3 regions of the Enterobacter cloacae complex sp. HYC042_NIDB genome follow, and region 3 is predicted to be linked to each of the others. Evidence: predicted binding sites of a transcription regulator. Region 3 holds the regulator's gene; each other region holds the start of a gene.

Region 1 (10,769 bases), 1.8 Mb from region 3:
ATAGCCATCGCGCTGGCATTGGTATCCACCGCCTGTACCAGCAATAACACTAAACCGACAATCCCAAACACCAGGCCAATGCCGTGGCTGATGCTGTTGGCTACTTCCTCAGCCAGCGAATATCCCTGTGCGATTAATGGTCTGCTCGCCATACTAAACTCCGGGAAAACTAAAGATGATTATTCATCGCATGACTATGCTAACTGAGAATGATTCCAGTGAACACCTGTTAGCTAAAATAATTTTAAAGTAAATTTTTATAATAAAAATCAAAAACATAAACGAAAAATTCACCTGACATTTGTTCACATAAAAATTTAAGCGTTACTAATCAATGGCATAAAATTGGCTCCTGCCGTCTGGCTGCATGATATGATGGATAAATGAGGTCTGAATGAGAGTTTTGCCACTGTGAGTATGTTCACCCACTCCGCCATTGCCAGTCTCAATAACCTGGAAATGATGGTCTACAACTATGTCATCAAAAACCGGGACAAAGTGATGTACATGACCATCCGCGAGCTGGCGGATGCGGCCGGCGTCTCAACCACCACTATCCTGCGCTTTTGCCGCAAGCTCAACTGCGAAGGGTATTCTGAATTTCGCGTGCGCTTTAAGCTCTATCTTGAGCAGAACGAGCCCCAGCAGGCGAATTTCGGCGCCAGCGAAATTATCAGCTTCTTTAAAAGCGTGAATAATGAAGAGTTCGACGCGCTATTAAATGACGCGGTAAATATCATTCTCTCTTCAGAGCGCATTATATTTGTTGGGGCGGGAACGTCAGGCTCACTGGCGAAATATGGCGCGCGTTTCTTTTCAAACATTGGTAAATTCAGTAATCATATTGATGACCCTTATTTCCCGGTCACCAATGATATGGCGAAAAATGCGCTGGCGATTGTGCTCTCCGTCTCGGGCGAAACCGAGGAGATCCTGCGCTTCGCCAGCCAGTTCAGCCTTCATCACTGCAAGGTGCTCTCTATCACCAGCCACGAGCACTCGCGCCTGGCGAAACTGGCGGACTTTAATCTCTCCTGGCACGTTCCCCAGACGCGAATTGGCGGCGTCTACGATATCACCACGCAAATTCCCGTCATTTATATTCTGGAATCTCTCGGACGCAAGCTGGCGAAAAAACTGACGGAATAAAACACCTTGTTTTTTCGATGTGACAAATCACAATTTCCGCAAATTGTTATATCGTGACATTCAATTTCGCTTTGCTAGACTCAATGCCAATAAGCCATTTATTGAGAATAGCAGCGATGAAAAAATTAACCTTACCAAAAGATTTTTTATGGGGCGGCGCGGTTGCCGCTCACCAGGTTGAAGGCGGCTGGAACAAAGGCGGCAAAGAGCCAAGCATTTGTGACGTGCTGACCGGCGGCGCACACGGCGTGCCGCGCGAAATCACGCAGGAGGTGGTGCCGGGTAAATACTACCCAAACCACGAAGCTATCGACTTCCACGGCCACTATAAAGAAGACATCAAGCTATTTGCCGAGATGGGCTTCAAGTGTTTCCGTACCTCTATCGCCTGGACGCGCATCTTCCCGAAAGGTGACGAAACGCAGCCAAACGAAGAAGGGCTGAAGTTTTACGACGACATGTTCGATGAGCTGCTGAAGTACAACATCGAACCGGTGATCACCCTCTCCCACTTCGAAATGCCGCTGCACCTGGTGCAGGAGTATGGTAGCTGGACCAACCGCAAAGTGGTCGATTTCTTTGTGCGCTTCGCGGAAGTGGTGTTTGAGCGCTACAAGCACAAGGTCAAATACTGGATGACCTTCAACGAAATCAACAACCAGCGCAACTGGCGCGCCCCGCTGTTCGGCTACTGCTGCTCGGGCGTGGTCTATACCGAACATGACAACCCGGAAGAGACCATGTACCAGGTGCTGCACCATCAGTTTGTGGCCAGCGCCCTGGCGGTGAAAGCCGCGCGCCGCATCAACCCGGAGATGAAAGTCGGCTGCATGCTGGCGATGGTGGCGCTCTATCCGTTCTCCTGCAAGCCTGAAGACGTGATGTTCGCCCAGGAATCCATGCGCGAGCGCTATGTCTTTACCGACGTCCAGCTGCGTGGTTACTACCCGTCCTACGTGCTGAACGAGTGGGAGCGCCGCGGCTTTTCCATCAAAATGGAGGCGGGCGACGAGCAGATCCTGCGTGAAGGTACCTGCGACTACTTAGGCTTCAGCTACTACATGACCAACGCGGTGAAGGCGGAAGGCGGCACTGGTGACGCCATTTCCGGCTTTGAAGGCAGCGTGCCGAACCCGCACGTGAAGGCGTCCGACTGGGGCTGGCAGATTGACCCGGTGGGCCTGCGTTATTCCCTGTGCGAACTGTACGAGCGTTATCAGAAGCCGCTGTTTATCGTTGAGAACGGTTTCGGTGCCTACGACAAGGTGGAAGAAGACGGCAGCATCAACGATGACTATCGCATCGACTACCTGCGTGCCCACGTGGAAGAGATGATCAAAGCCGTCACGCACGATGGCGTGGATCTGATGGGCTATACGCCGTGGGGCTGCATCGACTGCGTGTCGTTCACCACCGGTCAGTACAGCAAGCGCTACGGCTTTATCTACGTCAACAAGCACGACGACGGCACGGGCGACATGTCGCGCTCCCGTAAGAAAAGCTTCGAGTGGTATAAAGGCGTGATTGCCAGCAACGGCGAGAAACTTTAACGCCGGGCACCTAACCCTCTCCCTTTGGGGAGAGGGTTAGGGTGAGGGGGTTACTTCCCGCCAGCCAGCTCGATAAAACTGCCCGTCACGTAAGACGCCTTCTCGCTCAGCAGCCAGACAATCGCCTGCGCCACCTCTTCCGGCTGGCCGCCGCGCTGCATCGGCAGTAACGATTTCACGCGATCCACTCGCCCCGGCTCTCCGCCGGAAGCATGGATATCGGTATAAATCAGCCCAGGCCGCACGCAGTTCACGCGGATACCCTGCGCCGCCACCTCCAGCGATAGCCCGGTTGTCAGCGAATCAACCGCGCCTTTGGAAGCAGCGTAATCGACATATTCACCCGGCGCGCCCAGACGAGACGCGGCGGAAGAGACATTCACAATAGCCCCGCCCTTGCCGCCATGCTTGATGGACATGCGTTTCACCGCTTCACGACAGCAGAGGAAGTAGCCCGTGACGTTGGTCGCCAGCACGCGGTTAATGCGCTCTGCGGACAGATTCTCGATGGTGGATTGCTCAAACAGAATGCCTGCATTATTGACCAGCGCGCGAAGCGGCTCACCTTCACGATCGATGCTGTCAAACATCGCCAGCACCTGAGCTTCATCGCTGATGTCCGCACGCACGGCAAACGCTTTACCGCCGGCCTCAACGATCTGATTGATAACGTCCGTCGCGGCTTTAATGTTGTGGTGATAGTTCACCGCCACGGTGTAGCCTTCACGTGCCAGCTGCAGCGCGGTGGCTTTCCCAATGCCCCGGCTCGCGCCGGTGACCAGTGCAATTGCCATTCACAACCTCCAGATAAAAAAAAGCCGGGTGGCGCTTACGCTTACCCGGCCTACAGTATGGCAAATAATTACTGGTATTCGCTCATCGGCACGCAGGAACAGAACAGATTACGGTCGCCGTAAACGTCATCAAGACGCTTCACGGTCGGCCAGTATTTGTTTGCCACGCCTGCCGGGAAGACGGCCAGCTCGCGGGAGTAACCGTGGTTCCACTCTGCCACCATCTCGTGCTGGGTGTGCGGGGCGTTGACCAGCGGGTTATCTTCCAGCGTCCATTCGCCGTCCTGCACGCGGTCGATCTCCATGCGGATGGCCAGCATCGCGTCGATAAAGCGGTCCAGCTCGGCTTTGCTTTCAGACTCGGTCGGCTCCACCATCAGCGTTCCCGCAACCGGGAACGACATGGTTGGCGCGTGGAAGCCGTAGTCGATCAGACGCTTGGCGATATCCAGCTCGCTGATGCCGGTCTGCTCTTTCAGCGGACGAATATCCAGAATGCACTCGTGCGCCACGCGACCGTCGCGGCCGGTATAGAGCACCGGGAAGGCGGACTTCAGGCGAGTCGCAATGTAGTTGGCGTTCAGAATAGCCACCTGGCTCGCCTGCTTCAGCCCTTCCGCGCCCATCATGCGGATGTACATCCAGCTGATTGGCAGGATTGATGCGCTACCGAACGGTGCCGCAGAGACCGCGCCCTGACGGGTCAGCATGCCTTCAATCTGCACCACGCTGTGGCCCGGCACAAACGGCGCCAGGTGCGCTTTCACGCCGATTGGTCCCATGCCCGGGCCGCCACCGCCGTGCGGAATGCAGAAGGTTTTATGCAGGTTCAGGTGCGACACGTCCGCGCCGATAAAGCCCGGAGAGGTAATGCCCACCTGAGCGTTCATGTTCGCGCCGTCGAGGTATACCTGACCGCCAAACTGGTGCACCACTTCGCACACTTCACGGATGGTCTCTTCGTACACGCCGTGGGTGGACGGGTAGGTCACCATAATGCAGGAGAGCTTGTCGCCCGCCTGCTCGGCTTTCGCACGCAGGTCGGCCAAATCGATGTTGCCGTTCTTATCGCACGCGACCACCACCACTTCCATGCCCGCCATCTGGGCTGAGGCCGGGTTGGTGCCGTGGGCGGAGCTTGGGATCAGGCAGATATCGCGGTGGCCTTCGTTACGGCTTTCGTGATAGTGACGGATCGCCAGCAGGCCCGCGTATTCACCCTGTGCGCCGGAGTTTGGCTGCATGCAGAGCGCGTCGTAACCGGTCAGCTTCACCAGCCAGTCTGAAAGCTGGTTGATCATCATGTGATAGCCTTCCGCCTGTTCTGGCGGGCAGAACGGGTGCAGTTCGGAGAATTCAGGCCAGGTAATCGGGATCATCTCTGCCGCGGCGTTCAGCTTCATGGTGCAGGAGCCCAGCGGGATCATCGCCTGGTTCAGCGCCAGATCCTTGCGCTCCAGAGAGTGCATATAGCGCATCATCTCGGTTTCGCTGTGATAGCGATTGAACACCGGGTGAGTCAGGATCGCGTCATTGCGCAGCATGCTTTCCTGAATGGAGCGGCTGTCGAGCGCGACCTCTTTGTCGAGCGTATCAACGTCCAGACCGTGAGCGTCGCCCAGCAACACGCTGAACAGATTCAGGATATCGTCGCGAGTGGTGCTTTCATCCAGCGTAATGCCGACCGCGTTGTGAATGTCGCTGCGCAGGTTGATTTCTGCTGCATTCGCGCGCGCCAGCACGGCGGCTTTGTCTGCCACTTCCACGCACAGGGTGTCGAAGTAGTGCGCGTGGCGCAGCTTGAGGCCCTTCTGCTGCAGGCCGCAGGCCAGAATATCGGCCAGGCGGTGAATGCGACTGGCAATGCGCTTCAGGCCAGCCGGACCGTGGAATACCGCATACAGGCTGGCGATGTTTGCCAGCAGTACCTGGGAAGTACAGATGTTGGAGTTCGCTTTCTCGCGGCGGATATGCTGCTCGCGGGTCTGCATCGCCATGCGCAACGCGGTATTACCGGCAGCATCTTTTGACACGCCAATGATACGGCCTGGCATGGAGCGTTTGAATTCATCTTTCGCGCCGAAGAACGCCGCGTGCGGGCCGCCGTAGCCCATCGGCACGCCGAAGCGCTGCGCGGAGCCGAATACAATATCCGCGCCCTGTTTGCCCGGCGCCGTCAGCAGCACCAGCGCCATAAAATCGGCGGCAACGCTGACAACCACTTTGCGGGATTTCAGCTCGGCAATCAGCGCGCCGTAGTCGTGAACTTCGCCGGTGGTACCCACCTGCTGCAGCAGCACACCGAAGACCTCCTGGTGATCCAGCACTTTGTCGGCGTCGTCGACGATCACCTCAAAGCCGAAGGTTTCTGCACGGGTGCGCACCACGTCCAGCGTCTGGGGATGCACGTCCGCCGCCACGAAGAAGCGGTTAGCATTTTTCAGCTTGCTCACGCGCTTTGCCATCGCCATCGCTTCGGCAGCGGCGGTCGCTTCATCCAGCAGAGAGGCGGAAGCGATATCCATACCGGTCAGATCCAGCGTCACCTGCTGGAAGTTCAGCAGCGCTTCCAGACGCCCCTGGGAGACTTCTGGCTGATAAGGGGTGTAAGCGGTGTACCAGCCCGGGTTTTCCAGCATGTTGCGCAGAATAACCGGCGGTAACTGCACGTTGGTGTAGCCCATGCCAATGTAAGACTTATAGCGCTTGTTGAGGCCTGCAATAGCCTTCAGCTCCGCCAGCGCGGCGAACTCCGTGGTGGCTTCCCCTACCTGAGGCGGCGTGGCAAGCTGGATGTCTTTTGGCACAATCTGGCCGATCAGTGCGTCTAATGAATCCGCGCCAACCGTCTTCAGCATCTCCTGCTGTTGCTGAGCATCCGGCCCAATGTGACGTTCAATGAAGGCGCCACGGTTTTCAAGCTGGCTTAAAGTCTGTGTCATGAGCGATGGTTCCTGATACGTGCAGTGAATCGTAGTTATCTGTAACGCTGTTGCCCGGTGGCGCTACCGCTTACCGGGCCCTGTAAGGCGGATAAGCGCAGCGCCATCCGGCACAACGTTATTCGTCTTCCAGTAGTGCTTCGTACGCGGTTGCATCCAGCAGCGCGGCAACTTGCGATTCGTCGCTGGCTTTGATCTTGAAGATCCAGCCGCCTTCATAAGGCTCGCTGTTGACCAGCTCTGGCGAATCGCTCAGCGCATCGTTGACCGCAACAATCTCGCCGCTTACCGGTGCGTAGATGTCAGACGCCGCTTTTACGGACTCCGCCACGGCGCAGTCGTCGCCCGCGCTAACAGTCGTGCCCACGTCAGGCAGGTCAACAAACACCATGTCGCCCAGCAGCTCCTGCGCGTGCTCGGTGATCCCTACGGTGTAAGTGCCGTCCGCCTCTTTGCGCAGCCACTCGTGTTCTTTGCTGTATTTCAGTTCTGCTGGCACATTGCTCATTGAAGTTCTCCTGATAAAAATGATTAGGCGACCGGCTTACCGGCGCGAACAAAAATCGGTTTGGTCACGTGGACCGGCATTTCGCGGTTGCGGATTTGCACCACCGCCGTTTCGCCAATGCCCGCCGGCACGCGTGCCAGTGCAATACTGTAGCCCAGCGTCGGTGAGAAGGTTCCGCTGGTGATCACGCCTTCACGATGATTGCCGTCAGCATCGGTAAAGCGCACCGGCAGCTCGCCGCGTAGCACGCCTTTTTCCTTCATCACCAGTCCCACCAGCTGTTCGGTGCCCTTCTCGCGCTGCATCTCCAGCGCTTCACGGCCAATAAAGTCACGGTCAGCCGGTTCCCACGCGATGGTCCAGCCCATGTTGGCCGCCAGCGGAGAGACGCCTTCATCCATTTCCTGACCGTAGAGGTTCATGCCCGCTTCCAGACGCAGCGTATCGCGCGCGCCCAGACCCGCAGGCTTTACGCCCGCCTCTACCAGGGCACGCCAGAAATCGGCAGCTTTCTCGTTCGGCATCGCAATTTCGTAGCCCGCTTCACCGGTGTAGCCGGTGGTGGCGATAAACAGATCCCCCGCCTGCACGCCGAAGAACGGCTTCATGCCTTCGGTGGCGGTGCGCTGCTCGTCGCTGAACAGAGACGCGGCTTTTGCCTGCGCGTTCGGCCCCTGCACGGCGATCAGCGACAGATCGTCACGGACGGTGATGTCGACGGCATAAGGTTCGGCGTGTTGGGTGATCCAGGAGAGGTCTTTTTCGCGGGTGGCGGAGTTTACAACGAGGCGGAAGAAATCTTCGGTGAAGTAGTAGACGATAAGGTCGTCAATCACGCCGCCCGAGGCATTGAGCATGCCGGTATAGAGCGCTTTGCCCGGCGTCTTCAGTTTGGCGACGTCGTTTGCCAGCAGATAACGCAAAAACTCCCGGGTGCGGCTACCGTGCAGATCGACAATCGTCATGTGGGACACGTCGAACATACCGGCATCGGTGCGCACCGCGTGGTGCTCATCAATCTGCGAGCCGTAGTGCAGCGGCATCATCCAGCCATGGAAGTCCACCATGCGGGCGCCGCATAACACGTGTTGTTCGTACAAAGGAGTCTGTTGAGCCATCTTGTCCTCGTTGAAAAATTCACCGTGAAACCCGGTATCGGCCTCGTTCGCGAATGCCGACGCAAACGTTCTCTTTTACCTGAACTTACCACCGAAACCGGCGGTTAACCATAAGGTAAAACGGGTCATCACATTAGCTTATGACCAAAAAACGCTGAAAAGCCTACAGAGTTATTCACTGGAAAAATGCGATTAACCCCGCACAAAATTAACAATGATCTAACAGGATTTAGCACATGGTGATATTTCGTGCGGAAAAACGGGCCGAATTTCCGTCACGTAAAAATCATGACATGAGAATAACTAATGCGAAAAATGGCGTGGAATTAGAATATTTCAAACGAGGGGATTTCCCCGGCGCAGAGGCCGGGAAAATAAAGTGTGACGGGGATCGAGGTTAGCGTAACCAGTCGGGAAGATCGTTAAGACCCATTGCCTGACGAAGAAGTTGAGGTTTGACGCCGGGAAGGGTGTCGGCCAGCTTGAGGCCGATATCGCGCAGCAGTTTTTTCGCCGGATTTGCCCCGGCAAACAGCTCGCGGAAGCCCTGCATTCCTGCCAGCATCATCGCCGCACTGTGCTTGCGGCTGCGCTCGTAGCGACGCAGATACAGATGCTGGCCGATATCTTTACCCTCACGGTGCAGGCGACGCAGTTCTTCCACCAGTTCCGCCGCGTCCATAAAGCCGAGGTTAACGCCCTGCCCGGCCAGCGGATGAATGGTATGGGCAGCATCCCCCACCAGCGCCAGACGGTGCGCCGCAAACTGACGCGCGTAGCGGCCGGTTAACGGGAAAACCAGCCGCTCGCTTTCAAGCGTGCACAGGCCAAGGCGATTATCAAACGCCACGCACAGCGCCTGGTTAAAGGCCTCCGGCGTCGCATCCTGCATCTGCTGCGCTTTCTCCGGCACCAGGGACCAGACTATCGAGCACAGGTGCGGATCGGCAAGCGGCAGGAACGCCAGTATGCCGTCGTTGTGGAAAATCTGCCGCGCAACGCCGCCGTGCGGCTCTTCAGTACGGATCGTTGCCACCATCGCATGATGGCGGTAATCCCAGTACGTTAGCGGGATATCAGCCTTGTTGCGCAGCCAGGAGTTAGCGCCGTCGGCACCGACCACCAGACGCGCGGTCAGCATGTCGCCGCTTTGCAGGGTGATAAACGCCTCGTTTTCGCCCCATGCCACCTGCTGGATCTGCGCAGGCGCAATTAGCGTCACGTCGCTGCACTGCTCTGCTTTCTGCCACAGCGCGTGGTGGATCACCGCATTCTCTATGATATGCCCCAGATGGCTATAGCCCATGCTTTCATCATCAAAGGCAATATGGCCAAAGCTGTCTTTGTCCCACACTTCCATGCCGTGATAGCAGCTGGCGCGCTGGGCGACGATATCTGACCAGACGCCGAGACGCGTCAAAAGCTTTTCGCTGGCCGCGTTAATCGCCGACACGCGGAGTTCCGGCGGGGCATCTGATGCGACAGGCTGGGGCTGCTTTTGCTCCAGCACGGCCACGCGCAGGCCGCTGCCCTGTAATCCACAGGCCAGCGCCAGTCCAACCATTCCGCCGCCAACGATGGCAACATCAACATTTTGCACAGTGATAACTCCTTAACGCGCGACCCAACCCAGGGTCCGCTGCGCCAGCACGTCACGTGCCGGAATGAACAGTTCCATCGCCATCAGCCCGAGGTTGCGACCAACAACCAGCGGCGCCCAGCGATTGGCAAAGAGATGGACTAAGCCGTCGGTGACGCCAATTGTCGCCTCTTTATCAGCCTGACGTCGCGTCTGGTAATGGCTTAGCACCGGGTAAGCGCCACAGTCTTTTTGTTCGCTCCACGCCTGCGAAAGCGTTTCGGCCAGGCTCATCACATCCCGCAGGCCGAGGTTAAAGCCCTGCCCGGCGATGGGGTGGAGGGTTTGCGCCGCGTTGCCGACCAGCGCCACGCGGTGAGAAACAGACTGTGATGCCGTGGTTAACGACAGCGGATAGACCGCACGTTTCCCGGCATGGGTAATACGCCCCAGCCGCCAGCCAAAGGCTTTCTGCAGCTCGGTACAAAAACGTTCGTCGGACCAGGATTTAACCTCTTCGGCCTTTTCCTGCGGGTGGCACCAGACCAGCGAGCAGCGCCCGCCCGTCATCGGCAGCATCGCCAGCGGGCCGTGCTGGGTGAAGCGCTCAAACGCCCGGCCGTTGTGTTCTGCTGCGGTCGAGACGTTCGCGATGACCGCGACCTGCCCGTAAGGCTGCTGCCGCCACTCTACGCCGCACTGGGTGCCGAGCGCCGAGCGCGACCCGTCAGCCGCCACCAGAAGCTGTCCGTCAAGCACGGTGCCATTGTCCAGCGTTACGCTAACCGCGTCTTCACTACGGGTGAAGCTGGCAACGCGTGCCGGGCAGTGCAACGTGACGCCCGGCGCGTCCTGCAACAGGCGGAACAGGCGCAGGCCAATATCGTGCAGTTCAACGACCTGACCCAGCGCGTCAATACGGTAATCATGGGCATCCAGCGTCACAAACCCGGCATGACCGCGATCGCTCACGTGCACGGTATTAATGGCGGTAGCGCAGTCGGCGATGGCCTGCCAGATGCCAATGCGGGATAGCTGCTGGCAGGTGCCCTGCGCCAGGGCAATGGCGCGGGAATCAAACCCAGGGTGATTCTTCGCCTGCGGCGCGACGGCTTCAACCAGATGCACC
Region 2 (10,769 bases), 1.3 Mb from region 3:
GTAAATGCACGCTGGCGGTTCGACCACTTTTTTATCCAAAGTTTCGGGCTGTTATGTTTTAATGTGCAACATTCATGGTCTGTTGGAGGCAAAAATGGCATTATTCGCCTCTTATAGCAAAACTGGCATACGACCAGGTTCAGGCAGAAAGGTTATCAATGAGCTGGATTGAACGAATTAAAAGCAACATTACCCCGACGCGCAAAGCGAGCATTCCTGAAGGGGTATGGACGAAGTGTGATAGCTGCGGCCAGGTTCTGTATCGCGCAGAGCTGGAACGCAATCTCGAGGTGTGTCCGAAGTGTGACCACCACATGCGTATGTCGGCGCGCAACCGCCTGCATAGCCTGCTGGACGAAGGTTCTTTGGTAGAACTGGGCAGCGAACTGGAGCCAAAAGATGTGCTCAAGTTCCGCGACTCCAAAAAATACAAAGATCGTCTGGCCTCTGCACAGAAAGAGACCGGCGAGAAAGACGCGCTGATCGTCATGAAGGGCACCCTGCACGAGATGCCGGTGGTTGCCGCTGCGTTTGAGTTCTCCTTTATGGGCGGCTCAATGGGCTCCGTGGTCGGCGCGCGTTTCGTGCGTGCCGTTGAGCAGGCGCTGGAAGACAACTGTCCGCTGATCTGCTTCTCCGCCTCCGGTGGTGCGCGTATGCAGGAAGCGCTGATGTCCCTGATGCAGATGGCGAAAACCTCTGCGGCGCTGGCGAAAATGCAGGAGCGCGGTCTGCCGTACATCTCGGTACTGACCGACCCAACCATGGGTGGCGTCTCCGCAAGCTTCGCGATGCTGGGTGACCTGAACATCGCTGAGCCAAAAGCGCTGATCGGCTTTGCCGGTCCTCGCGTCATCGAGCAGACCGTTCGTGAAAAACTGCCGCCGGGCTTCCAGCGCAGTGAGTTCCTCATTGAGAAAGGCGCTATCGATATGATCGTCCGCCGTCCGGAAATGCGCCTGAAACTGGCCAGCATTCTGGCGAAGCTGATGAATCTGCCAGCGCCTAACCCGGATGAGCCGCGCGAAGGCGTGGTGGTACCGGATCAGGAACCCGAGGCCTGATAACTGAAAAGGGCAGGGCCAGATGGCGCTGCCCTTTTGCTTTATAACCTGTTAATGACAACCGGGCATTATGGAAAATAAAAGCATTCCCCAAGCCACGTCGCCCCTGGCCGCGTGGCTTTCTTATCTGGAAAACCTGCACAGTAAAACCATCGATATGGGTCTTGAGCGCGTAAGCCAGGTTGCCGCGCGTCTCGACGTGCTGAAACCGGCTCCGTTCGTGTTCACCGTTGCAGGTACTAACGGTAAAGGGACGACCTGCCGCACGCTGGAGTCAGTCCTGATGGCGGCGGGGTACAAGGTTGGCGTTTACAGCTCACCGCATCTGGTGCGCTATACCGAGCGCGTGCGGGTGCAGAACACCGAGCTGGCGGAATCTGCCCATACGGCATCGTTCGCGGCTATCGAAGCGGCGCGCGGGGAAACCTCATTAACCTATTTTGAATACGGCACCCTGTCGGCGCTGTGGCTGTTCAAACAGGCGCAGCTGGACGTGGTGATCCTGGAAGTGGGGCTGGGCGGGCGTCTGGATGCCACCAATATGGTGGATGCGGACGTGGCGGTGGTCACCAGCATCGCGCTGGATCATACCGACTGGCTGGGCCCGGACCGTGAAAGCATTGGCCGCGAGAAGGCCGGTATTTTCCGGGCGAATAAGCCCGCCGTGGTGGGCGAGCCGGACATGCCGCATACCATTGCCGACGTGGCGAAAGAGAAGGGCGCACATCTGTTGCGCCGAGGCGTTGACTGGCAGTATGAGCTGCAGGGCAACGGCTGGCGCTTCAGCGATGCGCAGGGCGTGCTGGAGAATCTGCCGCTGCCGCAGGTACCACAGCCTAACGCGGCAACCGCGCTGGCGGCACTGCGCGCCAGCGGATTAGCTGTAAGTGAGCAGGCGATCCGTGACGGCATTCAGAATGCGCTGCTGCCGGGTCGTTTCCAGATAGTCAGCGAGTCACCGCGTCTGATTCTGGATGTGGCGCACAACCCACATGCGGCGGCGTATCTCGCAGGACGTCTCAAATCGTTACCAAAAACCGGGCGCGTGCTGGCGGTTATCGGTATGCTTCATGATAAAGATATCGGCGGCACGCTGGCCTGCATGGAGAGTGTGGTCGATAGCTGGTATTGTGCTCCTCTGGAGGGGCCGCGCGGTGCGACTGCTGAGCAGTTGATGGAACATCTCGGTAAAGGTGCAATCTACAGTAGCGTGGCGCAGGCCTGGCATGCCGCGATGGCGGATGCTAAACCAGAAGATACCGTGCTGGTGTGTGGCTCTTTCCACACGGTGGCACATGTCATGGAAGTGATGGACGCGGGGAGAACCGGTGGCGAGTAAGTTTCAGAACCGTTTAACAGGAACCATTGTGCTGGTCGCGCTCGGGGTGATTATTCTTCCCGGGCTGCTCGACGGGCAGAAAAAACATTATCAGGACGAGTTTGCAGCCATTCCGCTGGTGCCGAAGCCGGGCGACCGCGATGAGCCGGATATGCTGCCTGCGGCGACTCAGGCGCTGCCTGCTCAGCCGCCTGAAGGGGCGGCGGAAGAAGTTCGCGCGGGCGATGCCGCTGCACCGTCACTCGACCCGTCGCGTCTGGCGGCGAATAACAACATCGAGATCGATCCGGTACCGGTAGAGAAGCCTAAGCCTGTTGAAAAACCGAAGCCGGTAGAGAAACCGCAGCCGAAGCCTCAGCAACAGCGAGATAAAGCAGCAGAGCAGCTGGCTGCAGCGTCTGAAACTCCACCACCTGCGAAGCAAGACGCAGCGCCGACCGGCAAAGCCTACGTTGTGCAGCTGGGGGCGCTGAAAAACGCCGATAAAGTCAACGAGGTTGTGGGTAAACTGCGCAGCGCGGGCTATCGCGTTTACACTTCACCTTCCACGCCGGTGCAGGGTAAAATCACCCGTATCCTCGTGGGGCCGGAGGCGTCGAAAGACAAGCTGAAAGGGTCGCTGGGCGAGCTGAAGCAGATCTCCGGGCTGAGTGGTGTGGTGATGAGCTACAGCGCGAACTAAGTACGACCTGCTCCTTTAGAGAGAGGCGATAAGCCACGGCGTTGAACATTTTTTCAGCGCCTTTTTTATTTACGCGCGGGAAGGAAATCCCTACGCAAACGTTTTCTTTTTCTGTTAGAATTCGCCCCGAACTGGATGACAGGGCGTTTAATCGTGGGACACATATGGTCTGGATTGATTACGCCATCATTGCGGTGATTGGTTTTTCCTGTCTGGTTAGCCTGATCCGTGGCTTTGTTCGTGAAGCGTTATCGCTGGTAACCTGGGGTTGTGCTTTCTTTGTTGCCAGTCATTACTACACTTACCTGTCTGTCTGGTTCACGGGCTTTGAAGATGAACTGGTCCGAAATGGAATCGCCATCGCGGTGCTGTTTATCGCGACGCTGATTGTTGGCGCTATCGTGAATTACGTGATAGGTCAGCTGGTCGAGAAAACCGGTCTGTCAGGAACGGACAGGGTACTCGGGATCTGTTTCGGGGCATTACGAGGCGTGCTGATTGTGGCCGCGATCCTGTTCTTCCTGGATACCTTCACCGGGTTCTCCAAAAGCGAAGACTGGCAAAAATCGCAGCTCATTCCAGAGTTCAGCTTCATCATCAGATGGTTCTTTGACTATCTGCAAAGCTCGTCGAGTTTTTTGCCCAGGGCATAAACCCTGAGATGTGGCTTAACGAGGAAAAGACGAATGTGCGGTATTGTCGGTATCGCCGGTTTCATGCCGGTAAACCAGTCGATTTATGACGCGTTAACGGTGCTTCAGCACCGTGGGCAGGATGCTGCGGGTATCATCACCATTGATGCAAACAACTGCTTCCGTTTACGTAAGGCCAATGGCCTGGTAAACGATGTGTTTGAAGCCCGCCATATGCAGCGTCTGCAAGGTAATATGGGGATCGGTCACGTTCGTTATCCTACTGCTGGCAGTTCCAGCGCCTCTGAGGCACAGCCTTTCTACGTCAACTCACCGTATGGCATCACGCTTGCCCATAACGGCAACCTGACCAACGCTCATGAGCTGCGTAAGAAGCTGTTCGAAGAGAAACGTCGCCACATTAACACCACCTCTGATTCAGAAATCCTGCTCAATGTGTTCGCCAGCGAGCTGGATAACTTCCGTCACTACCCGCTGGAAGCAGACAATATCTTCGCTGCCATTGCCGCGACCAACCGCCAGATCCGCGGTGCGTACGCCTGCGTGGCGATGATCATCGGTCACGGCATGGTCGCCTTCCGCGATCCAAACGGCATTCGTCCGCTGGTGCTGGGCAAGCGCGACCTCGGCGATGGCCGTACCGAATATATGGTTGCCTCTGAGAGCGTGGCGCTGGATACCCTGGGCTTCGAATTCCTGCGCGACGTTGCGCCGGGCGAAGCGGTGTATATCACCGAGAAGGGCCAGCTGTTCACCCGTCAGTGTGCCGACAACCCGGTCAGCAACCCGTGCCTGTTTGAATACGTCTATTTTGCCCGTCCGGATTCGTTCATCGACAAGATTTCCGTCTACAGCGCGCGCGTCAATATGGGCACGAAGCTCGGCGAGAAGATTGCCCGCGAGTGGGACGATCTCGACATTGACGTGGTGATTCCTATCCCGGAAACCTCCTGCGATATCGCCCTGGAGATCGCCCGCATTCTGGACAAGCCGTACCGTCAGGGCTTCGTGAAGAACCGCTACGTTGGCCGCACGTTTATCATGCCGGGCCAGCACCTGCGCCGTAAGTCGGTGCGCCGTAAGCTGAACGCCAACCGCGCGGAATTCCGCGACAAGAACGTTCTGCTGGTGGATGACTCCATCGTTCGCGGCACCACCTCTGAGCAGATTATCGAGATGGCGCGCGAAGCGGGTGCGAAGAAAGTCTACCTGGCGTCTGCCGCGCCGGAGATTCGCTTCCCGAACGTGTACGGCATTGATATGCCAACCGCCAACGAGCTGATTGCTCACGGCCGTGAAGTGGATGAGATTCGCCAGATCATCGGTGCCGACGGCCTTATTTTCCAGGATCTGAACGATCTCATCGACGCGGTGCGCGCCGAGAATCCGGAGATTCAGCAGTTCGAATGCTCCGTGTTCAATGGCGTCTACGTGACGAAAGACGTTGACCAGCAGTACCTCGACTACCTTGATTCGCTGCGCAACGACGATGCGAAAGCCGTTCAGCTGCAAAACGATCTCGAAAGCTTAGAGATGCACAACGAAGGTTAATCTCTCCGCAGGTGAGGGCGCTCGCCCTCACTTGCAACTCCCCGCAAAATCCTGCACAGTCAGCCCAGAATTCAGCAAGGGCGAAATCATGAAACGACTCATAATAGGCATCAGCGGTGCCAGCGGCGCGATTTACGGCGTACGCCTGCTACAGGTTTTGCGTAACGTGGCAGAAGTGGAAACGCATCTGGTGATGAGCCAGGCGGCGCGGCAAACCCTCTCCCTTGAAACGGATCTCTCCCTGCGCGATGTCCAGGCGCTGGCGGACGTGGTTCACGATGCCCGCGATATCGCCGCCAGCATCTCCTCAGGCTCGTTTAAAACCGCCGGTATGGTGATCCTGCCCTGTTCAATCAAAACGCTCTCCGGGATTGTGAACAGCTATACCGACACGCTGGTAACGCGCGCGGCGGACGTGGTGCTGAAGGAGCGCCGCCCGCTGGTGCTCTGCGTGCGGGAAACGCCGCTGCACCTGGGCCATCTGCGCCTCATGACTCAGGCCGCTGAGCTGGGCGCGGTGATCATGCCGCCGGTGCCGGCGTTCTATCACCGACCGCAGTCGCTGGACGATGTGATCAATCAGACCGTCAATCGCGTGTTGGATCAGTTTGACATCGACCTGCCCGAAGACCTCTTCACCCGCTGGCAGGGAGCCTGATTCTGTGCACAAATGCTGTGCATGAAAAGAGACGTTGCCCTGTTTCAGGGCAATTATGCAACGGCGATCATATCCTCGACATTTAATTCGCTTTTTCCCTTTTTCTCTTTCCGGTTCGTTCGGCAGACCTGCTATCTTTCACCATTAAGGCAATATCGCAACGTTTTATTAACATATTTAACGTCGAACTTTTGACCAGACGGCAATGTGGCATAAGACCTGCAAGAGAAGCCTGCAACACAACACATAACACAATACATAATAAAATCACGGTACTTGAGGGTAAATGTATGAAGAAGACGGTTCTGGCTCTGTCTTTGCTGGTGGGGTTAAGTGCGGCGGCAGGTAGCTACGCAGCGCTTCCACAGACGGTTCGTATCGGTACAGACGCAACCTACGCGCCATTCTCTTCCAAGGATGCGAAAGGCGATTTCGTGGGGTTTGATATCGATTTGGGAAATGAAATGTGCAAACGTATGGAAGTGAAATGCACATGGGTGGGCAGCGACTTCGACGCGTTAATCCCGTCGCTGAAGGCAAAGAAAATCGACGCCATTATCTCTTCTCTCTCCATCACCGAAAAACGCCAGCAGGAGATTGCCTTCTCTGACAAGCTCTACGCTGCGGATTCGCGTCTGATTGCCGCGAAAGGTTCCCCGATCCAGCCGACCATCGACTCGCTGAAAGGCAAGCATGTGGGCGTGCTCCAGGGCTCGACCCAGGAAGGTTACGCGAATGCCAACTGGCGCGAGAAGGGCGTCGACGTGGTGGCTTACCAGAACCAGGATCTGATCTACTCTGACCTGGCGGCAGGCCGTCTGGATGCCGCGTTCCAGGATGAAGTCGCGGCGAGCGAAGGCTTCCTGAAGCAGCCGGCCGGTAAAGATTACGCCTTTGCGGGCCCGTCCGTGAAAGACAAAAAATACTTTGGTGACGGCACCGGCATCGGCCTGCGTAAGGACGATAAAGAGCTGAAAGCCGCCTTTGACAAAGCATTCACGGAGCTGCGCAAAGACGGTACCTACGACAAACTGGCGAAGAAATACTTCGACTTCAACGTCTACGGTGACTAACGCACCAGCGTGGTGCGTCGCGGGTGTGGATGATTCAATATGGTGCAATTTGTGCACCATATTGGGTCACTACGTGCATACTTAAGCATTTATAATGCAAAAATTCCCGTCTGAAAGGCATTATTCTTTGCCTGACAGCGTGGATTAATGGCACATTAACCCCACCCCGTCGTCGTAAAAAAAACGTATGAAGACAGTTTGTTGAGGACAAATATGAAAAAACTCGTGTTGTCATTATCTCTGGTACTGGCCTTTTCCAGCGCCACCGCGGCCTTCGCAGCCATTCCGCAGAAAATTCGTATTGGCACCGATCCCACCTACGCGCCGTTTGAATCGAAGAATTCAAAGGGTGAACTGGTGGGTTTTGACATCGATCTGGCCAATGAGCTGTGCAAACGCATCAAAGCACAGTGTACTTATGTAGAGAACCCGCTGGATGCGCTGATCCCTTCACTGAAAGCAAAAAAAATAGACGTGATTATGTCCTCGCTTTCCATCACCGAGAAACGTCAGCAGGAGATTGCCTTCACCGACAAGCTCTATGCGGCCGATTCACGTCTGGTAGTGGCTAAGTCTTCTGACATTCAACCGACCCTCGAGTCGCTGAAGGGGAAACGCGTGGGCGTGCTGCAGGGCACCACGCAGGAAACTTACGGTAACGAACACTGGGCGCCGAAGGGGATCGAAATCGTCTCCTATCAGGGCCAGGAAAATATTTACGCAGACCTGACGGCAGGCCGTATTGATGCGGCATTCCAGGATGAAGTCGCGGCAAGCGAAGGTTTCCTGAAGCAGCCGGTAGGCAAAGATTACAAGTTCGGCGGTCCGTCCATTAAGGATGAGAAGCTCTTTGGCGTGGGTACCGGTATGGGCCTGCGTAAGGAAGACAACGAACTGCGTGAGGCGCTGAACAAAGCGTTTGCTGAAATGCGCGCTGACGGCACCTACGACAAGCTGGCGAAAAAGTACTTCGATTTCAATGTGTACGGCGGCTAATCGCTCCGTCAAATAACGTGCGGCCCCTCCCGCTGGGGGAGGGGATAAGACACGGTTTACCACTCACGATACGACAGGGCTCGCGGTATGCTGTACGGATTTTCTGGCGTTATTTTACAGGGCGCGCTTGTCACCCTTGAGCTGGCTATCAGCTCCGTGGTGCTGGCGGTGCTGATAGGTCTGGCGGGCGCAGGGGCGAAGCTTTCGGCTAACAAACCGCTGGCGCTCATTTTCGAAGGCTATACCACGCTCATTCGCGGCGTACCCGATCTGGTGCTGATGCTGCTTATTTTTTACGGCCTGCAGATTGCCCTGAACAGCGTGACGGATGCGATGGGCATGGGACAAATTGATATCGACCCGATGGTGGCCGGTATTATCACCCTCGGTTTTATCTACGGTGCCTACTTCACGGAAACCTTCCGTGGCGCTTATATGGCGGTTCCCAGAGGACACATTGAAGCGGCAACCGCATTTGGTTTTACCTCTTCACAAACGTTTCGCCGGATTATGTTCCCGGCCATGATGCGCTATGCGCTGCCGGGCATCGGTAATAACTGGCAGGTTATCCTCAAAGCGACGGCGCTGGTCTCGCTGCTCGGTCTGGAAGACGTCGTGAAAGCGACTCAGCTGGCGGGCAAGAGCACCTGGGAGCCATTCTACTTTGCGGTGGTCTGCGGCGCGATCTATCTGGTCTTTACGACCGTCTCCAATGGTGTGCTGCTTCTGCTCGAGCGTCGCTACTCCGTGGGTGTGAAGAGGGCTGACCTGTGATTGAGATTATTCAGGAATACTGGAAATCCCTGCTGTGGACGGATGGCTACCGCTTTACCGGCGTGGCGATCACGCTCTGGCTGTTGATTTCTTCCGTGGTGATGGGCGGCATTCTGGCGGTGTTTCTCGCCATCGGTCGCGTGTCGAACAATAAATTTATTCAGTTCCCGATTTGGCTATTTACCTATGTGTTTCGCGGCACGCCGCTGTACGTGCAGCTGCTGGTGTTCTATTCGGGGATGTATACGCTGGAGATCGTAAAAGGCACGGAAATGCTGAATGCGTTCTTCCGCAGTGGCCTGAACTGTACGGTGCTGGCGCTAACGCTCAATACCTGCGCCTATACCACCGAGATTTTCGCCGGGGCCATTCGTTCCGTGCCGCACGGTGAGATCGAGGCCGCGCGCGCGTACGGCTTCTCGTCGGTGAAGCTTTACCGCTGCATTATTCTGCCGTCGGCGCTGCGCATTGCGCTACCGGCCTACAGCAACGAAGTGATTTTGATGCTGCACTCCACCGCGCTCGCCTTTACCGCCACGGTGCCGGACCTGCTCAAAATCGCGCGCGATATCAACTCCGCGACCTATCAGCCGTTTACCGCGTTTGGCATTGCGGCGGTGCTCTATTTAATTATCTCTTATGTTCTGATTAGCCTGTTCCGTAAGGCTGAAAAACGCTGGTTGCAGCATATAAAACCTTCTTCGACGCACTGAGAAAGATGATGGCTGAGAACAAATTAAACGTTATTGATTTGCACAAACGCTACGGCGAACATGAAGTGCTGAAAGGGGTGTCGCTGCAGGCTAACGCAGGCGACGTAATCAGTATCATCGGTTCATCCGGCTCGGGTAAAAGTACCTTCCTGCGCTGCATTAACTTCCTCGAAAAGCCGAGCGAAGGCTCGATTGTGGTGAGCGGGCAGAACATCAACCTGGTGCGTGACAAAGACGGCCAGCTGAAGGTGGCGGATAAGAATCAGCTGCGCCTGCTGCGTACGCGCCTGACGATGGTGTTCCAGCATTTCAACCTCTGGAGCCACATGACGGTGCTGGAGAACGTGATGGAAGCGCCGGTTCAGGTGCTCGGCCTAAGCAAGCAGGAAGCCCGGGAACGCGCGGTGAAATACCTGGCGAAAGTGGGGATCGATGAGCGCCAGCAGATGAAGTATCCGGTACACCTCTCCGGCGGCCAGCAGCAGCGTGTCTCCATCGCCCGCGCGCTGGCGATGGAGCCGGAAGTGCTGCTGTTCGACGAACCGACCTCCGCGCTGGACCCGGAACTCGTAGGCGAAGTGCTGCGCATCATGCAGAAGCTGGCCGAAGAGGGCAAAACGATGGTGGTGGTGACGCACGAGATGGGCTTCGCCCGTAACGTCTCGAACCACGTGATTTTCCTGCATCAGGGGAAAATTGAAGAGCAGGGGCACCCGGACGAGGTGCTGGCAAACCCGCAGAGCCCGCGTTTGCAGCAGTTCCTTAAAGGATCTCTGAAATAAAGAGGGCATCAGCCCGCAGTGCAGCCCAATCGCCCGGTGACGCTTCGCTTACCGGGCCTACAAAACCCCAGGCCGGGCAAACGCAGTGCCGCCCGGCATTCAGGCCGCACCACACTCCAGGCGATACACCCAGTCGTCATACCGCACGCCGTCAATCTCATACGCCTTTTCAAGCACCTGCGTGCGCACAAACCCGGCTTTCTCAAGCACCCGTACAGAGCCGCCGTTGTCCGCCAGCACGTACGCGTTAATCGCCTTCACGCCGGTCTGGTTGAACGCATAATCACACACCGCGCGCAGCGCTTCGCTGGCGATCCCTTTTCCCTGCGCGGCAGGCACAACCGTATAACCGATATCCGCCTCTTCATGATTCTCAGGGCTGATTTGCAGGCCAATATCGCCCAGCGGCGTATCTTCATTCAGAAAGCGGATCACGAAGACATGCTCCGCCATCAGGCGTGCGGCAAACACGCGTCGGGTCTCT
Region 3 (10,769 bases):
CGGATGTGCATAAAGTGCGTGTGCAAAAAGCGCAAAAAACCGCGATGAATAAACTGATGGGGCAGATTGGCAAACCTTATCGTTGGGGCGGCAGTTCGCCGCGTACCGGTTTCGACTGCAGCGGCCTCGTCTATTACGCCTATAAAGATCTGGTTAAATTCCGTATTCCACGTACCGCCAATGAGATGTATCACCTGCGCGATGCGTCACCGGTTAACCGGGGTGAGCTGGAAAACGGCGACCTGGTCTTCTTCCGCACGCAGGGTCGCGGTACGGCTGACCACGTGGGCGTCTACGTCGGCAACGGGAAATTCATCCAGTCTCCGCGCAGCGGTCAGGACATTCAGATCACCTCGCTCAGCGAAGATTACTGGGTACGTCACTACGTCGGCGCGCGTCGCGTCATGACGCCAAAAACCATTCGTTAATCCCTGCCCTGCCGCATCTGCGGCAGGGTAAGTTCCTCTTTTGCATACCCTTTCAATTTGCTATCCTGTCCTTGTTGTCTGTAGGGTTATTGGCAACACAAAATACAATAAGGAGAGAAGCAATGTCGTTCGAATTACCTGCACTACCGTATGCAAAAGACGCCCTGGCACCGCACATTTCAGCGGAAACCCTGGAATACCACTACGGCAAGCATCATCAGACGTACGTCACTAACCTGAACAACCTCATCAAGGGCACCGATTTTGAAGGCAAAACGCTGGAAGAGATCGTTCGCAGCTCAGAGGGTGGCGTTTTTAACAACGCGGCTCAGGTGTGGAACCACACTTTCTACTGGCACTGCCTGGCGCCGAATGCCGGTGGCGAACCTGCCGGTGAACTGGCAGCCGCCATCAACGCCGCCTTTGGCAGCTTTGCAGAGTTTAAAGCGAAGTTTACCGATGCCGCCATCAAGAACTTCGGTTCTGGCTGGACGTGGCTGGTAAAAGAGGCGGATGGCAAACTGGCTATCGTGTCCACGTCTAACGCGGGCACCCCGCTGACCACCAGCGCTACGCCGCTGATGACCGTGGACGTGTGGGAACATGCTTACTACATTGATTACCGTAATGCGCGCCCGAACTACCTGGAGCACTTCTGGGCTCTGGTTAACTGGGACTTTGTCGCGAAGAACTTCGCCGCGTAAGAGACACGCAGAAGGGGTAACCCTTCTGCGTTTTTGCTTATTCAGCCGTGCAAACCGCTTCAGGCTGTTTACGGCCGGACATCATCACCAGCAGCAGGCCGAGCGCGGCAATAATCGCCCCCATCACCGGCACAAAACTGTACCCCAGACCGCCTGAAATCACGGCGCCTCCGGCGGCGGCGCCCAGCGCATTGCCGAGATTGAATGCCCCGATATTCACGGAAGACGAGAGACCCGGCGCCTCATGGGCGACACGCATCACGCGCATCTGCAGCGGCGGCACCACGGCAAAGGTGGCAGCGCCCCAGACAACCATCGCAATCGCCGCGCCGAATTCATTCTGCGCCAGCCACGGGATCGCGACCATAATGACAATCAGCAGGGTTAAAAAGCCCTTCAGCGTGCCGTTCACGGAACGGTCAGCAAATTTCCCGCCGAGATAGTTGCCAATCGAGAAGCCGACGCCAATCAGCACCAGCATCGCGGTAACAAAGAGTGGCGTTGCGTGGGTAATGTCGTGTAAGACCGGCGAAATATAGGTGTAGAGGGTAAACATCGCTCCTGCCCCCAGCACGGTGGTCAGCAGCGCGGAGAGTACCTGCGGGCGCATCAGCACCGACAGCTCTCTGCGTACATCAGGGCGTTCACCCGCACTGCCTTTTGGCAGGGAGAAGAATAACGCCACCATCGCGACCACGCCCAGTCCGGCCGTCGCCAGGAAGGACATCCGCCAGCCAATGACCTCGCCCAGCCAGGTTGCCGCAGGAACACCGCCGATGTTAGCGATGGTCAGCCCCATAAACATGGTCGCCACGGCGCTGGCCTGCTTGTGTTTTGGCACCACGCTTGCGGCCACGACTGAGCCCAGACCAAAGAAGGCACCGTGGTTGAGGCTGGTCAGAATGCGCGACAGCATCAGAGTGGTGTAATCCGGCGAAATGGCCGAAAGCACGTTGCCCAGGGTGAAAATCGCCATCAGGAAAATCAGCGCATTGCGACGCGCACGGTGCGAAAGCAGAAGCGTCATCAGCGGCGCTCCCACCATCACGCCGATAGCGTAGGCGCTGATTAACATCCCGGCGGCCGGGATCGAGACGTCCACGCCCCGGGCGATAACGGGCAGTAACCCCATCGGGGAGAATTCAGTGGTGCCAATCCCAAAAGCGCCAATCGCCAGGGCCAGCAGGGGAAAATTGATTTTCATGCGTCAACTCCGGATGCCGTGTCATGTGGTGACACAGAACAAAGAAGCGGAAAGCATGACATCAATCACAAAAAATGAGAAGTTAACAAAATGGCAAAAGATTTTTGCCAGAGAAGTAACAATCGGAGCGTTCGGGAGGGAGAAGGCTCTCCCCCCGCGTAAATCAATGCAGCGCAGCCGTCAGGCCAGCCGCCACAATCAGCGCCAGCACAATAACGGTGGTGAACAGCGAAAACTTCAGATCGGAACTCATCAATTTTTCTCCTTTTAATCCCCCCACGAAAAGTGAGCTTGCTCATTTTTGCACAGTTTACGTCAAAAATCTTCCTGGATTTAAGCTGATAAACACTTTACCTCTTCCCCTTTTCATCAAGATAGGCCAAAATTCCACGCTAAATTTATTAGCGTACCGGCCATTGACCCCCTCCTGACGTCCCGTGTCGTTTTCCCGGCGTGCCGCAATTCAAAATTGCGTGATAAGGGTGAGAGAAGGCAAACGTTTACCTTCAAGTTTTTCAGGAGTTTAGGATATGGTCTGGAGTGACATTTAATGGCAACAATTAAAGACGTAGCAAAACGCGCAAACGTTTCCACTACAACCGTATCACATGTAATTAACAAAACCCGTTTTGTGGCGGAAGAGACGCGCAACGCCGTCTGGGCAGCGATCAAAGAGCTGCACTACTCGCCGAGCGCGGTTGCGCGCAGCCTCAAGGTTAATCACACCAAGTCTATTGGTCTGCTGGCGACCAGCAGCGAAGCGGCCTATTTTGCCGAGATCATTGAAGCGGTAGAAAAAAACTGCTTCCAGAAAGGCTATACCCTGATTCTCGGCAACGCCTGGAACAGCATTGAAAAACAGCGCGCCTACCTGTCGATGATGGCGCAAAAGCGCGTGGACGGCCTGCTGGTAATGTGTTCAGAGTACCCGGAATCCGTGCTGTCGATGCTGGAAGAGTATCGCCATATCCCTATGGTGGTGATGGACTGGGGCGAAGCGCGCGCCGACTTCACCGACTCCGTTATCGATAACGCCTTTGAAGGCGGTTACATGGCGGGCCGTTATCTGATCGAACGCGGCCACCGCGAGATTGGCGTGATCCCGGGTCCGCTGGAACGCAACACCGGCGCGGGCCGCCTGGCCGGTTTTATGAAAGCGATGGAAGAAGCGCTAATCACCGTGCCGGAAAACTGGATCGTGCAGGGCGACTTTGAGCCGGAATCAGGCTACCGCGCGATGCAGCAGATCGTCTCCCAGCCTCACCGTCCAACCGCCGTTTTCTGCGGGGGCGATATCATGGCGATGGGCGCCCTCTGTGCGGCCGACGAGCTGGGTCTGCGCGTACCGCAGGACATCTCCGTGATCGGGTATGACAACGTGCGCAACGCGCGCTTCTTCACGCCAGCGTTAACCACCATTCACCAGCCGAAAGATTCACTGGGTGAAACGGCCTTCAATATGCTGCTGGACAGGATCGTCAACAAGCGTGAAGAGTCACAGTCCATTGAAGTTCACCCTCGCCTCATCGAACGCCGTTCCGTTGCGGATGGCCCGTTCCGCGACTACCGTCGTTAATTTCATTGCGGAGCCAGTCAGTCTGGCTCCCGCAGCCACTCCCGGTTAAGCGTTTCGCTGTCCCCCAGATAGTCCAGCAGCCAGGCCATCGCCGGCGAGACATCATTTTGTTGCCAGGTGAGGCAGCAGGCCGCATCCGGGAACGGATTCTCCAGCGTTAGCTCAACCCACTCACCGGTGTCGATTCGCGGACGTGCAAAATGGGCGGGCACCATGCCTACGCAGAGCCCGGCGCTGAGGCACGTCGCCGACGATCCCCAGTCAGGGGCGACAACCCGCCGCTGGTTGTCCAGCAGCCAGGTAATTCGCTTCGGCAGCGAGCGGGAGGTATCTTCCAGCACCAGCGACGGCCAGCTGCGCAGCGTATCGTCGCTCAGCGGCCCTTCCGTCGCCGCCAGCGGATGATCGCTTGCCACCACGCATTTCCAGCTCAGCATCCCCATATCGCGAAAGGCGTAACGTCCCCCGACCGGGATCGCCTGGGTCGCGCCAATCGCCATCTCTACCCTGCCGTCCGCCAGCGCATCCCAGACGCCGTTAAACACCTCCTGCGAGACCCGCAGTTCTACGTCTGAGAAATGCCGATAAAAATCGACAATCATCTGCCGGGTGCGCTCGGGCTTAACGATGTTATCCACCGCAATGGAAAGGTGGCCCCGCCAGCCGTTCGCGATCTGCTGACACTGCTCGCGGGTGATCTGCATTTTTTTGATAACAGAACGCCCTTCCTTCAAAAACCACGCCCCTGCGGGCGTTAATTCAACATCACGATGCCGCCGTTCAAACAGCGGTACCGCCAACCACTCCTCAAGCTGTCGCACCGTATAGCTGATGGCCGAAGGGACGCGGTGCAACTCCTGCGCCGCTCCGCTAAAGCTGCCGTTACGCGCGACAGCATCGACCACTTCAAGAGAATAATCGGACCACATTTTCTGCCTGCAAAAAATTTGAATGCACCCGCCAAATATTAGCGTTTCACAAGCGGCTTTGCACTCCCTACACTCAGCGCCAACATATACCTGCCTCCTCAGGAGAATAAAACAGTGCAACCCAGGAAAGGTTTTTTAGTCTGGCTCGGCGGCTTAAGCGTGCTGGGCTTTTTGGCCACCGATATGTACCTGCCGGCGTTTGCCGCCATGCAGGAAGATTTGCAAACCCCTGCTGCCGCCATCAGCGCCAGCCTGAGCCTGTTCCTGGCCGGTTTTGCCTTCGCGCAGCTGCTCTGGGGACCGCTTTCGGATCGCTTTGGGCGTAAACCGGTGCTGCTGCTGGGGCTGGCCATTTTTGCCGTGGGCTGCCTGGGGATGCTATGGGTGCGCGATGCCACCTGGCTGCTGGTGCTGCGGTTTGTTCAGGCGGTCGGCGTCTGTGCCGCGGCCGTGACCTGGCAGGCGCTGGTCACCGATTACTATCCGGCGAACCGCACTAACCGTATTTTCGCCACCATCATGCCGCTGGTAGGGCTCTCACCGGCCCTCGCCCCGCTGCTGGGAAGCTGGATCCTCGCGCACTTTGACTGGCAGGCCATCTTTGCCACACTGTTTGCCATCACGCTGGTGCTGATGCTGCCGGCGTTCGCCCTCAAGCCCGCGCATAAAAAAGAGGCGCACGCAGACGCGAAGCCGATTACCTTCACCTCCCTGCTGAGCGCGAAAGCGTATCGCGGCAACGTTCTGATCTATGCCGCCTGCTCGGCGAGCTTCTTCGCGTGGCTGACCGGCTCGCCGTTTATTCTGCACGATATGGGCTATAGCCCGGCGGCCATTGGCCTGAGCTACGTTCCGCAGACCATCGCGTTCCTGGTGGGCGGGTACGGCTGTCGCGCGGCGCTGCAAAAATGGGAAGGCCAGCAGATGTTGCCGTGGCTGCTGGTGCTCTATGCGCTGAGCGTCATCGGCACCTGGGCCGTAGGGTTTATTCCGGGCGCGGGTCTGGCCGAAATATTGATTCCATTCTGCGTGATGGCCATAGCGAACGGGGCGATCTACCCTATCGTTGTGGCGCAGGCGCTGCGTCCGTTCCCGCAGGCGACAGGCCGCGCGGCTGCGCTGCAGAACACCCTGCAGCTGGGGCTGTGCTTCCTGGCAAGCCTGGTGGTCTCCGCGCTGATCGCCACGCCGCTGCTGACGACAACCAGCGTGATGCTGGCTACCGTTGCGCTGGCCGTCATAGGCTATCGCATGCAGGCTTCCGCTCAGGATGAGAGCACGCAGGTAGAAACCTCGCATGCCTAATCGCGCCAGAAACTATGTTAATTTTCAGTGATTAGGTTGCTAAGAATTTTCTATTGAATCACCAAATTTTGAGGCCTATACTAAATTTGGTTCGATTAAATACGATAAATATTATGTGTTAACGGGAGCCGGAGTGCTCCCGTTTTACCATGGAAGGCATTTCGGCAAGGGTTATCTCCCTTCCTCTGTTCTACGTCGGATACTAGCCTCGCGGTATTTACCGTGAGATTTCTCACAAACCAAAAAAGCGTCTACGCTGTTTTAAGGTTCTGATCACAGTAGGGTGATGGAGAAGCTATGAGTTCATCGTGTATAGAAGAAGTCAGCGTTCCGGACGATAACTGGTCCCGGATCGTCAGTGAACTGTTAGGTCGGGCAGGCATCACTATCAACGGATCATCCCCATCGGATCCTCAGGTTAAACATCCCGATTTTTTTAAACGCGTGTTGCGCGAGGGGTCGCTAGGCCTGGGGGAAAGCTATATGGACGGCTGGTGGGAATGCGAACGGCTGGATACTTTTTTCGCCAGCGTGCTGCGTGCTGGTCTGGAAAAACAGCTCCCCCGTAATCTTAAAGACACCCTGCGTGTCGCCTCTGCCCGTCTCTTTAACCTGCAAAGTAAAAAGCGTGCCTGGATCGTCGGCAAAGAGCATTACGATCTCGGCAACGATCTGTTCAGCCGCATGCTGGACCCCTTCATGCAATACTCCTGCGCCTACTGGAAAGAGGCGTCGACGCTTGAAGAGGCTCAGCAGGCCAAGCTGCGCCTGATTAGCGAGAAATTGCAGTTGCAGCCCGGTATGCGCGTGCTGGATATTGGCTGCGGCTGGGGCGGGCTGGCGTATTTTATGGCGAAGCACTACGGCGTCAGCGTGGTCGGCGTCACCATTTCCGCTGAACAGCAAAAAATGGCGCAGGAGCGGTGCCTGGGGCTTGATGTGGATATCCGCCTGCAGGATTACCGGGACCTGAACGAACAGTTTGACCGGGTCGTTTCCGTGGGCATGTTCGAGCACGTCGGGCCGAAAAATTACGACACCTATTTCGAGGTGGTGGACCGTAATCTGAAACCGGACGGTATTTTCCTGCTGCACACCATCGGCTCTAAGCGGACCGACAATAACGTTGACCCGTGGATCAACAAATACATCTTTCCGAATGGCTGTTTACCGTCCGTACGCCAGATTGCCAACGCCAGCGAATCCCATTTCGTGATGGAAGACTGGCATAACTTCGGCGCGGATTACGACACCACGTTAATGGCGTGGCATGCACGTTTTCAGGAAGCCTGGCCTGAAATTGCGGACAACTATTCTGAACGATTCAAGCGGATGTTTAGCTATTATCTGAATGCCTGCGCGGGAGCGTTTCGCGCGCGAGATATTCAGCTCTGGCAGGTTGTTTTTAGCCGTGGGATTGAACACGGCTTGCGGGTCGCACGCTAGAAAAATAACCCCGGCCAGCCGGGGTTATTTTTTATTCTTCTTCTACAGCTTTAATTATTGCGGCTTCTTTTGCGGCCAGCACGCGCTCAACGGTATCTACAACCGCCTGGGTTTGCGGATCGATTTCGATATTCACGCGATGCCCCAGTTTTTTCGAACCCAGCGTGGTGCGCTGCAGCGTCTCGGGAATTAAATGCACGCAAAAACGCGTCGGAGTAACTTCTCCCACCGTCAGACTAATCCCATCAATGCCAATAAACCCTTTATAGAGGATGTATTTCATTAATGACGGGTCCTGCACTTTAAACCAGATTTGACGGTTATTTTCTGATGTGACGATTTTCGCCACTTCGGCGGTGGTCATGATGTGCCCGGACATCAGATGGCCGCCAATCTCGTCGCTGAACTTCGCCGCGCGCTCAACGTTGACGGTGTCCCCCACCACCAGCTCGCCCAGGTTGGTAATACGCAGCGTCTCTTTCATTAAATCAAAGCTAATCTGGTTGCCATTAATTTCGGTGACGGTCAGGCAGCAGCCGTTATGGGCAACCGAGGCGCCGGTTTCGATGCCGTCGAGCATATATTCCGGCAGCTCTACAACATGAGTACGAAAATTAGGTTTTTCATCAATGGACACCACTTTGGCGGTGCCCTGCACAATACCAGTAAACATGCTTACAACTCCTGTTTTTTCCGGACGGTGGTGACACCGTTTAATCCCACCACAATAACAGTTGGAAAAACAGGTTGCCAGCGGAGCGCATTTTCTGGCGATTTTTTCACTAGATAAATAGCTAAAGCCCGCTACAATAGCTGGCACCCCCCTGCATTTTCTTCTTGCTGCCCGTTTCGGCGGCTTTTTTAGTCTCTCATATAACTACAAAATAAAGGTGTTCACGTGCAGAAGTACATGAATGAAGCGCGCCAGCTATTGGCACTGGCTATACCAGTGATCGTCGCGCAGGTGGCCCAGACCGCAATGGGATTTGTGGATACGGTAATGGCGGGTGGCTACAGCGCCACCGATATGGCGGCCGTTGCTATCGGCACGTCAATCTGGCTGCCGGCCATCCTGTTCGGCCACGGTCTGCTGCTCGCCCTCACCCCGGTTATCGCTCAGCTTAATGGCTCGGGTCGTCGCGAGCGTATTGCCCATCAGGTCCGTCAGGGTTTCTGGCTGGCAGGGTTTGTCTCCGTGCTGATTATGGTCGTGCTCTGGAACGCGGGTCATATCATCCGCGCCATGCATAATATTGACCCGGCGCTGGCAGACAAAGCCGTGGGCTATCTGCGCGCCCTGCTCTGGGGTGCGCCCGGCTACCTCTTTTTCCAGGTCGCCCGTAACCAGTGTGAAGGGCTGGCGAAAACCAAGCCCGGCATGGTGATGGGTTTTATCGGCCTGCTGGTGAATATTCCGGTGAACTACATCTTTATCTACGGCCATTTCGGCATGCCGGAGCTGGGCGGCGTCGGCTGTGGCGTGGCGACGGCTGCGGTTTACTGGGTAATGTTCTTCAGTATGATCGCTTATGTGAAACGCGCCCGTTCAATGCGCGATATTCGTAACGAGAACAGATTCAGCACGCCGGACTGGAGCATCATGACGCGCCTGGTGCAGCTAGGCTTGCCGATTGCGCTGGCCCTGTTCTTTGAGGTGACGCTCTTTGCCGTGGTTGCCCTGCTGGTCTCCCCGCTGGGGATTATTAACGTGGCCGGACACCAGATCGCGCTCAACTTCAGCTCCCTGATGTTCGTCCTGCCGATGTCGCTGGCGGCGGCGGTGACGATTCGTGTCGGCTTCCGCCTGGGACAGGGCTCCACCCTGGATGCGCAAACGGCGGCGCGCACCGGGCTGGGCGTCGGTGTTTGCATGGCCATCTGTACGGCGCTGTTTACGGTGGCGCTGCGCGAGCAGATCGCCCTGCTCTATAACGACAACCCGGACGTGGTGGCGCTGGCTTCGCACCTGATGCTGTTGGCTGCGGTGTATCAGATTTCTGACTCCATCCAGGTGATTGGCAGCGGCGTATTGCGCGGATATAAAGACACGCGTTCGATCTTCTTTATTACCTTTATCGCCTACTGGGTGCTGGGTCTGCCTACTGGCTACGTGTTGGCGCTGACCGATCTGGTCGTTGATCGCATGGGGCCAGCCGGATTCTGGATGGGCTTTATCATCGGACTGACGTCGGCGGCGATCATGATGATGATGCGCATGCGCTTCCTGCAGCGCCAGCCGTCAACGGTAATTTTGCAGCGCGCTGCGCGTTAACTACGCAGTAGCCGCCAGCTGGCGGCTACTTTCTCTTCACTTTGCGCGGTAATGAAGCAATCGCGTGAAATCAGAGAGAAAAATGCGTTTTCCCTCTTGCCTCCTTGATGCTGTGCCGCTAATATTCGTCCCCGTTGTCACCGACAACACGTTGCGTTCATAGCTCAGTTGGTTAGAGCACCACCTTGACATGGTGGGGGTCGTTGGTTCGAGTCCAATTGAACGCACCATTCTGCGTCCGTAGCTCAGTTGGTTAGAGCACCACCTTGACATGGTGGGGGTCGGTGGTTCGAGTCCACTCGGACGCACCATTTCAGTCCTGAAATGGTGCAAATTCTCTCCTTTTACCCTGAATTTTCTTAATCGCTTATTTTCATCATTATTCTCCTGCTACGCTTTTCTTATGGAATAAATACAGGAAGCGCGTCAATGAAGAATATCGCGATTATCGGCTCCGGCCCCACAGGGATTTACACCTTTTATCATCTGCTTAATAACAGCACCCCGCTCTCCGTATCCGTCTTCGAACAGGCCGATGAAGCCGGCGTGGGCATGCCCTATAACGACGACGATAATTCCCGGCTGATGCTGGCGAACATTGCGAGCATAGAAATTCCGCCCATTTTTATGACCTACCTCGACTGGCTCAAGGAACAGAGCGACGCCCATCTGGCGCGCTTTAAGGTTGATAAAGCCAGCCTGCATGACCGGCAGTTCCTGCCCAGACTCCTGTTGGGAGAGTATTTTCGCGACAGCTTGCGTTCAATCGTGAAAGAGGCAAAAAAGCTGGGGTTCCAGGTTACGGTCCATGAATCCGCGAAGGTAACGGACATCATCCCCTCGACAACCGGCGTAACGCTTTCCGTCAACGACACCACTTTGCCCGATCGGTTCGACCTGGCGGT

Evidence for each region. Region 3 encodes PurR, which represses purine synthesis genes. Its sites were predicted from a motif close to CANGCAAACGTTTGCNTG; they were not measured.
Region 1: a site for PurR is predicted at 8,120-8,137, ahead of gcvT (glycine cleavage system aminomethyltransferase GcvT). Genes of this name have one in related genera too.
Region 2: a site for PurR is predicted at 3,177-3,194, ahead of cvpA (colicin V production protein). Genes of this name have one in related genera too.

The regions. Positions count from the first base shown of each region.
Region 1 covers NZ_CP109650.1:4,066,495-4,077,263, forward strand. The annotation lists gene trhA (PAQR family membrane homeostasis protein TrhA) at 1-152, opposite strand, end outside; gene OKF39_RS19415 (MurR/RpiR family transcriptional regulator) at 418-1,149, shown strand; gene bglA (6-phospho-beta-glucosidase BglA) at 1,266-2,699, shown strand; gene OKF39_RS19425 (SDR family oxidoreductase) at 2,750-3,493, opposite strand; gene gcvP (aminomethyl-transferring glycine dehydrogenase) at 3,562-6,435, opposite strand; gene gcvH (glycine cleavage system protein GcvH) at 6,554-6,943, opposite strand; gene gcvT (glycine cleavage system aminomethyltransferase GcvT) at 6,967-8,061, opposite strand; gene ubiI (FAD-dependent 2-octaprenylphenol hydroxylase) at 8,459-9,661, opposite strand; gene ubiH (2-octaprenyl-6-methoxyphenyl hydroxylase) at 9,674-10,769, opposite strand, start outside.
Region 2 covers NZ_CP109650.1:3,514,424-3,525,192, reverse strand. The annotation lists gene OKF39_RS16845 (DedA family protein) at 1-4, shown strand, start outside; gene accD (acetyl-CoA carboxylase, carboxyltransferase subunit beta) at 159-1,064, shown strand; gene folC (bifunctional tetrahydrofolate synthase/dihydrofolate synthase) at 1,135-2,403, shown strand; gene dedD (cell division protein DedD) at 2,393-3,085, shown strand; gene cvpA (colicin V production protein) at 3,250-3,738, shown strand; gene purF (amidophosphoribosyltransferase) at 3,772-5,289, shown strand; gene OKF39_RS16815 (UbiX family flavin prenyltransferase) at 5,378-5,947, shown strand; gene argT (lysine/arginine/ornithine ABC transporter substrate-binding protein ArgT) at 6,238-7,020, shown strand; gene hisJ (histidine ABC transporter substrate-binding protein HisJ) at 7,234-8,016, shown strand; gene OKF39_RS16800 (histidine ABC transporter permease HisQ) at 8,104-8,790, shown strand; gene OKF39_RS16795 (ABC transporter permease) at 8,787-9,503, shown strand; gene hisP (histidine ABC transporter ATP-binding protein HisP) at 9,512-10,285, shown strand; gene OKF39_RS16785 (GNAT family N-acetyltransferase) at 10,385-10,769, opposite strand, start outside.
Region 3 covers NZ_CP109650.1:2,221,229-2,231,997, reverse strand. The annotation lists gene OKF39_RS10720 (C40 family peptidase) at 1-428, shown strand, start outside; gene sodB (superoxide dismutase [Fe]) at 551-1,132, shown strand; gene OKF39_RS10710 (MFS transporter) at 1,170-2,336, opposite strand; gene cydH (cytochrome bd-I oxidase subunit CydH) at 2,500-2,589, opposite strand; gene purR (HTH-type transcriptional repressor PurR) at 2,887-3,912, shown strand; gene punR (DNA-binding transcriptional activator PunR) at 3,930-4,841, opposite strand; gene punC (purine nucleoside transporter PunC) at 4,956-6,146, shown strand; gene cfa (cyclopropane fatty acyl phospholipid synthase) at 6,444-7,592, shown strand; gene OKF39_RS10680 (riboflavin synthase) at 7,624-8,265, opposite strand; gene mdtK (MdtK family multidrug efflux MATE transporter) at 8,491-9,864, shown strand; tRNA gene OKF39_RS10670 (tRNA-Val) at 10,018-10,094, shown strand; tRNA gene OKF39_RS10665 (tRNA-Val) at 10,099-10,175, shown strand; gene OKF39_RS10660 (FAD-NAD(P)-binding protein) at 10,294-10,769, shown strand, end outside.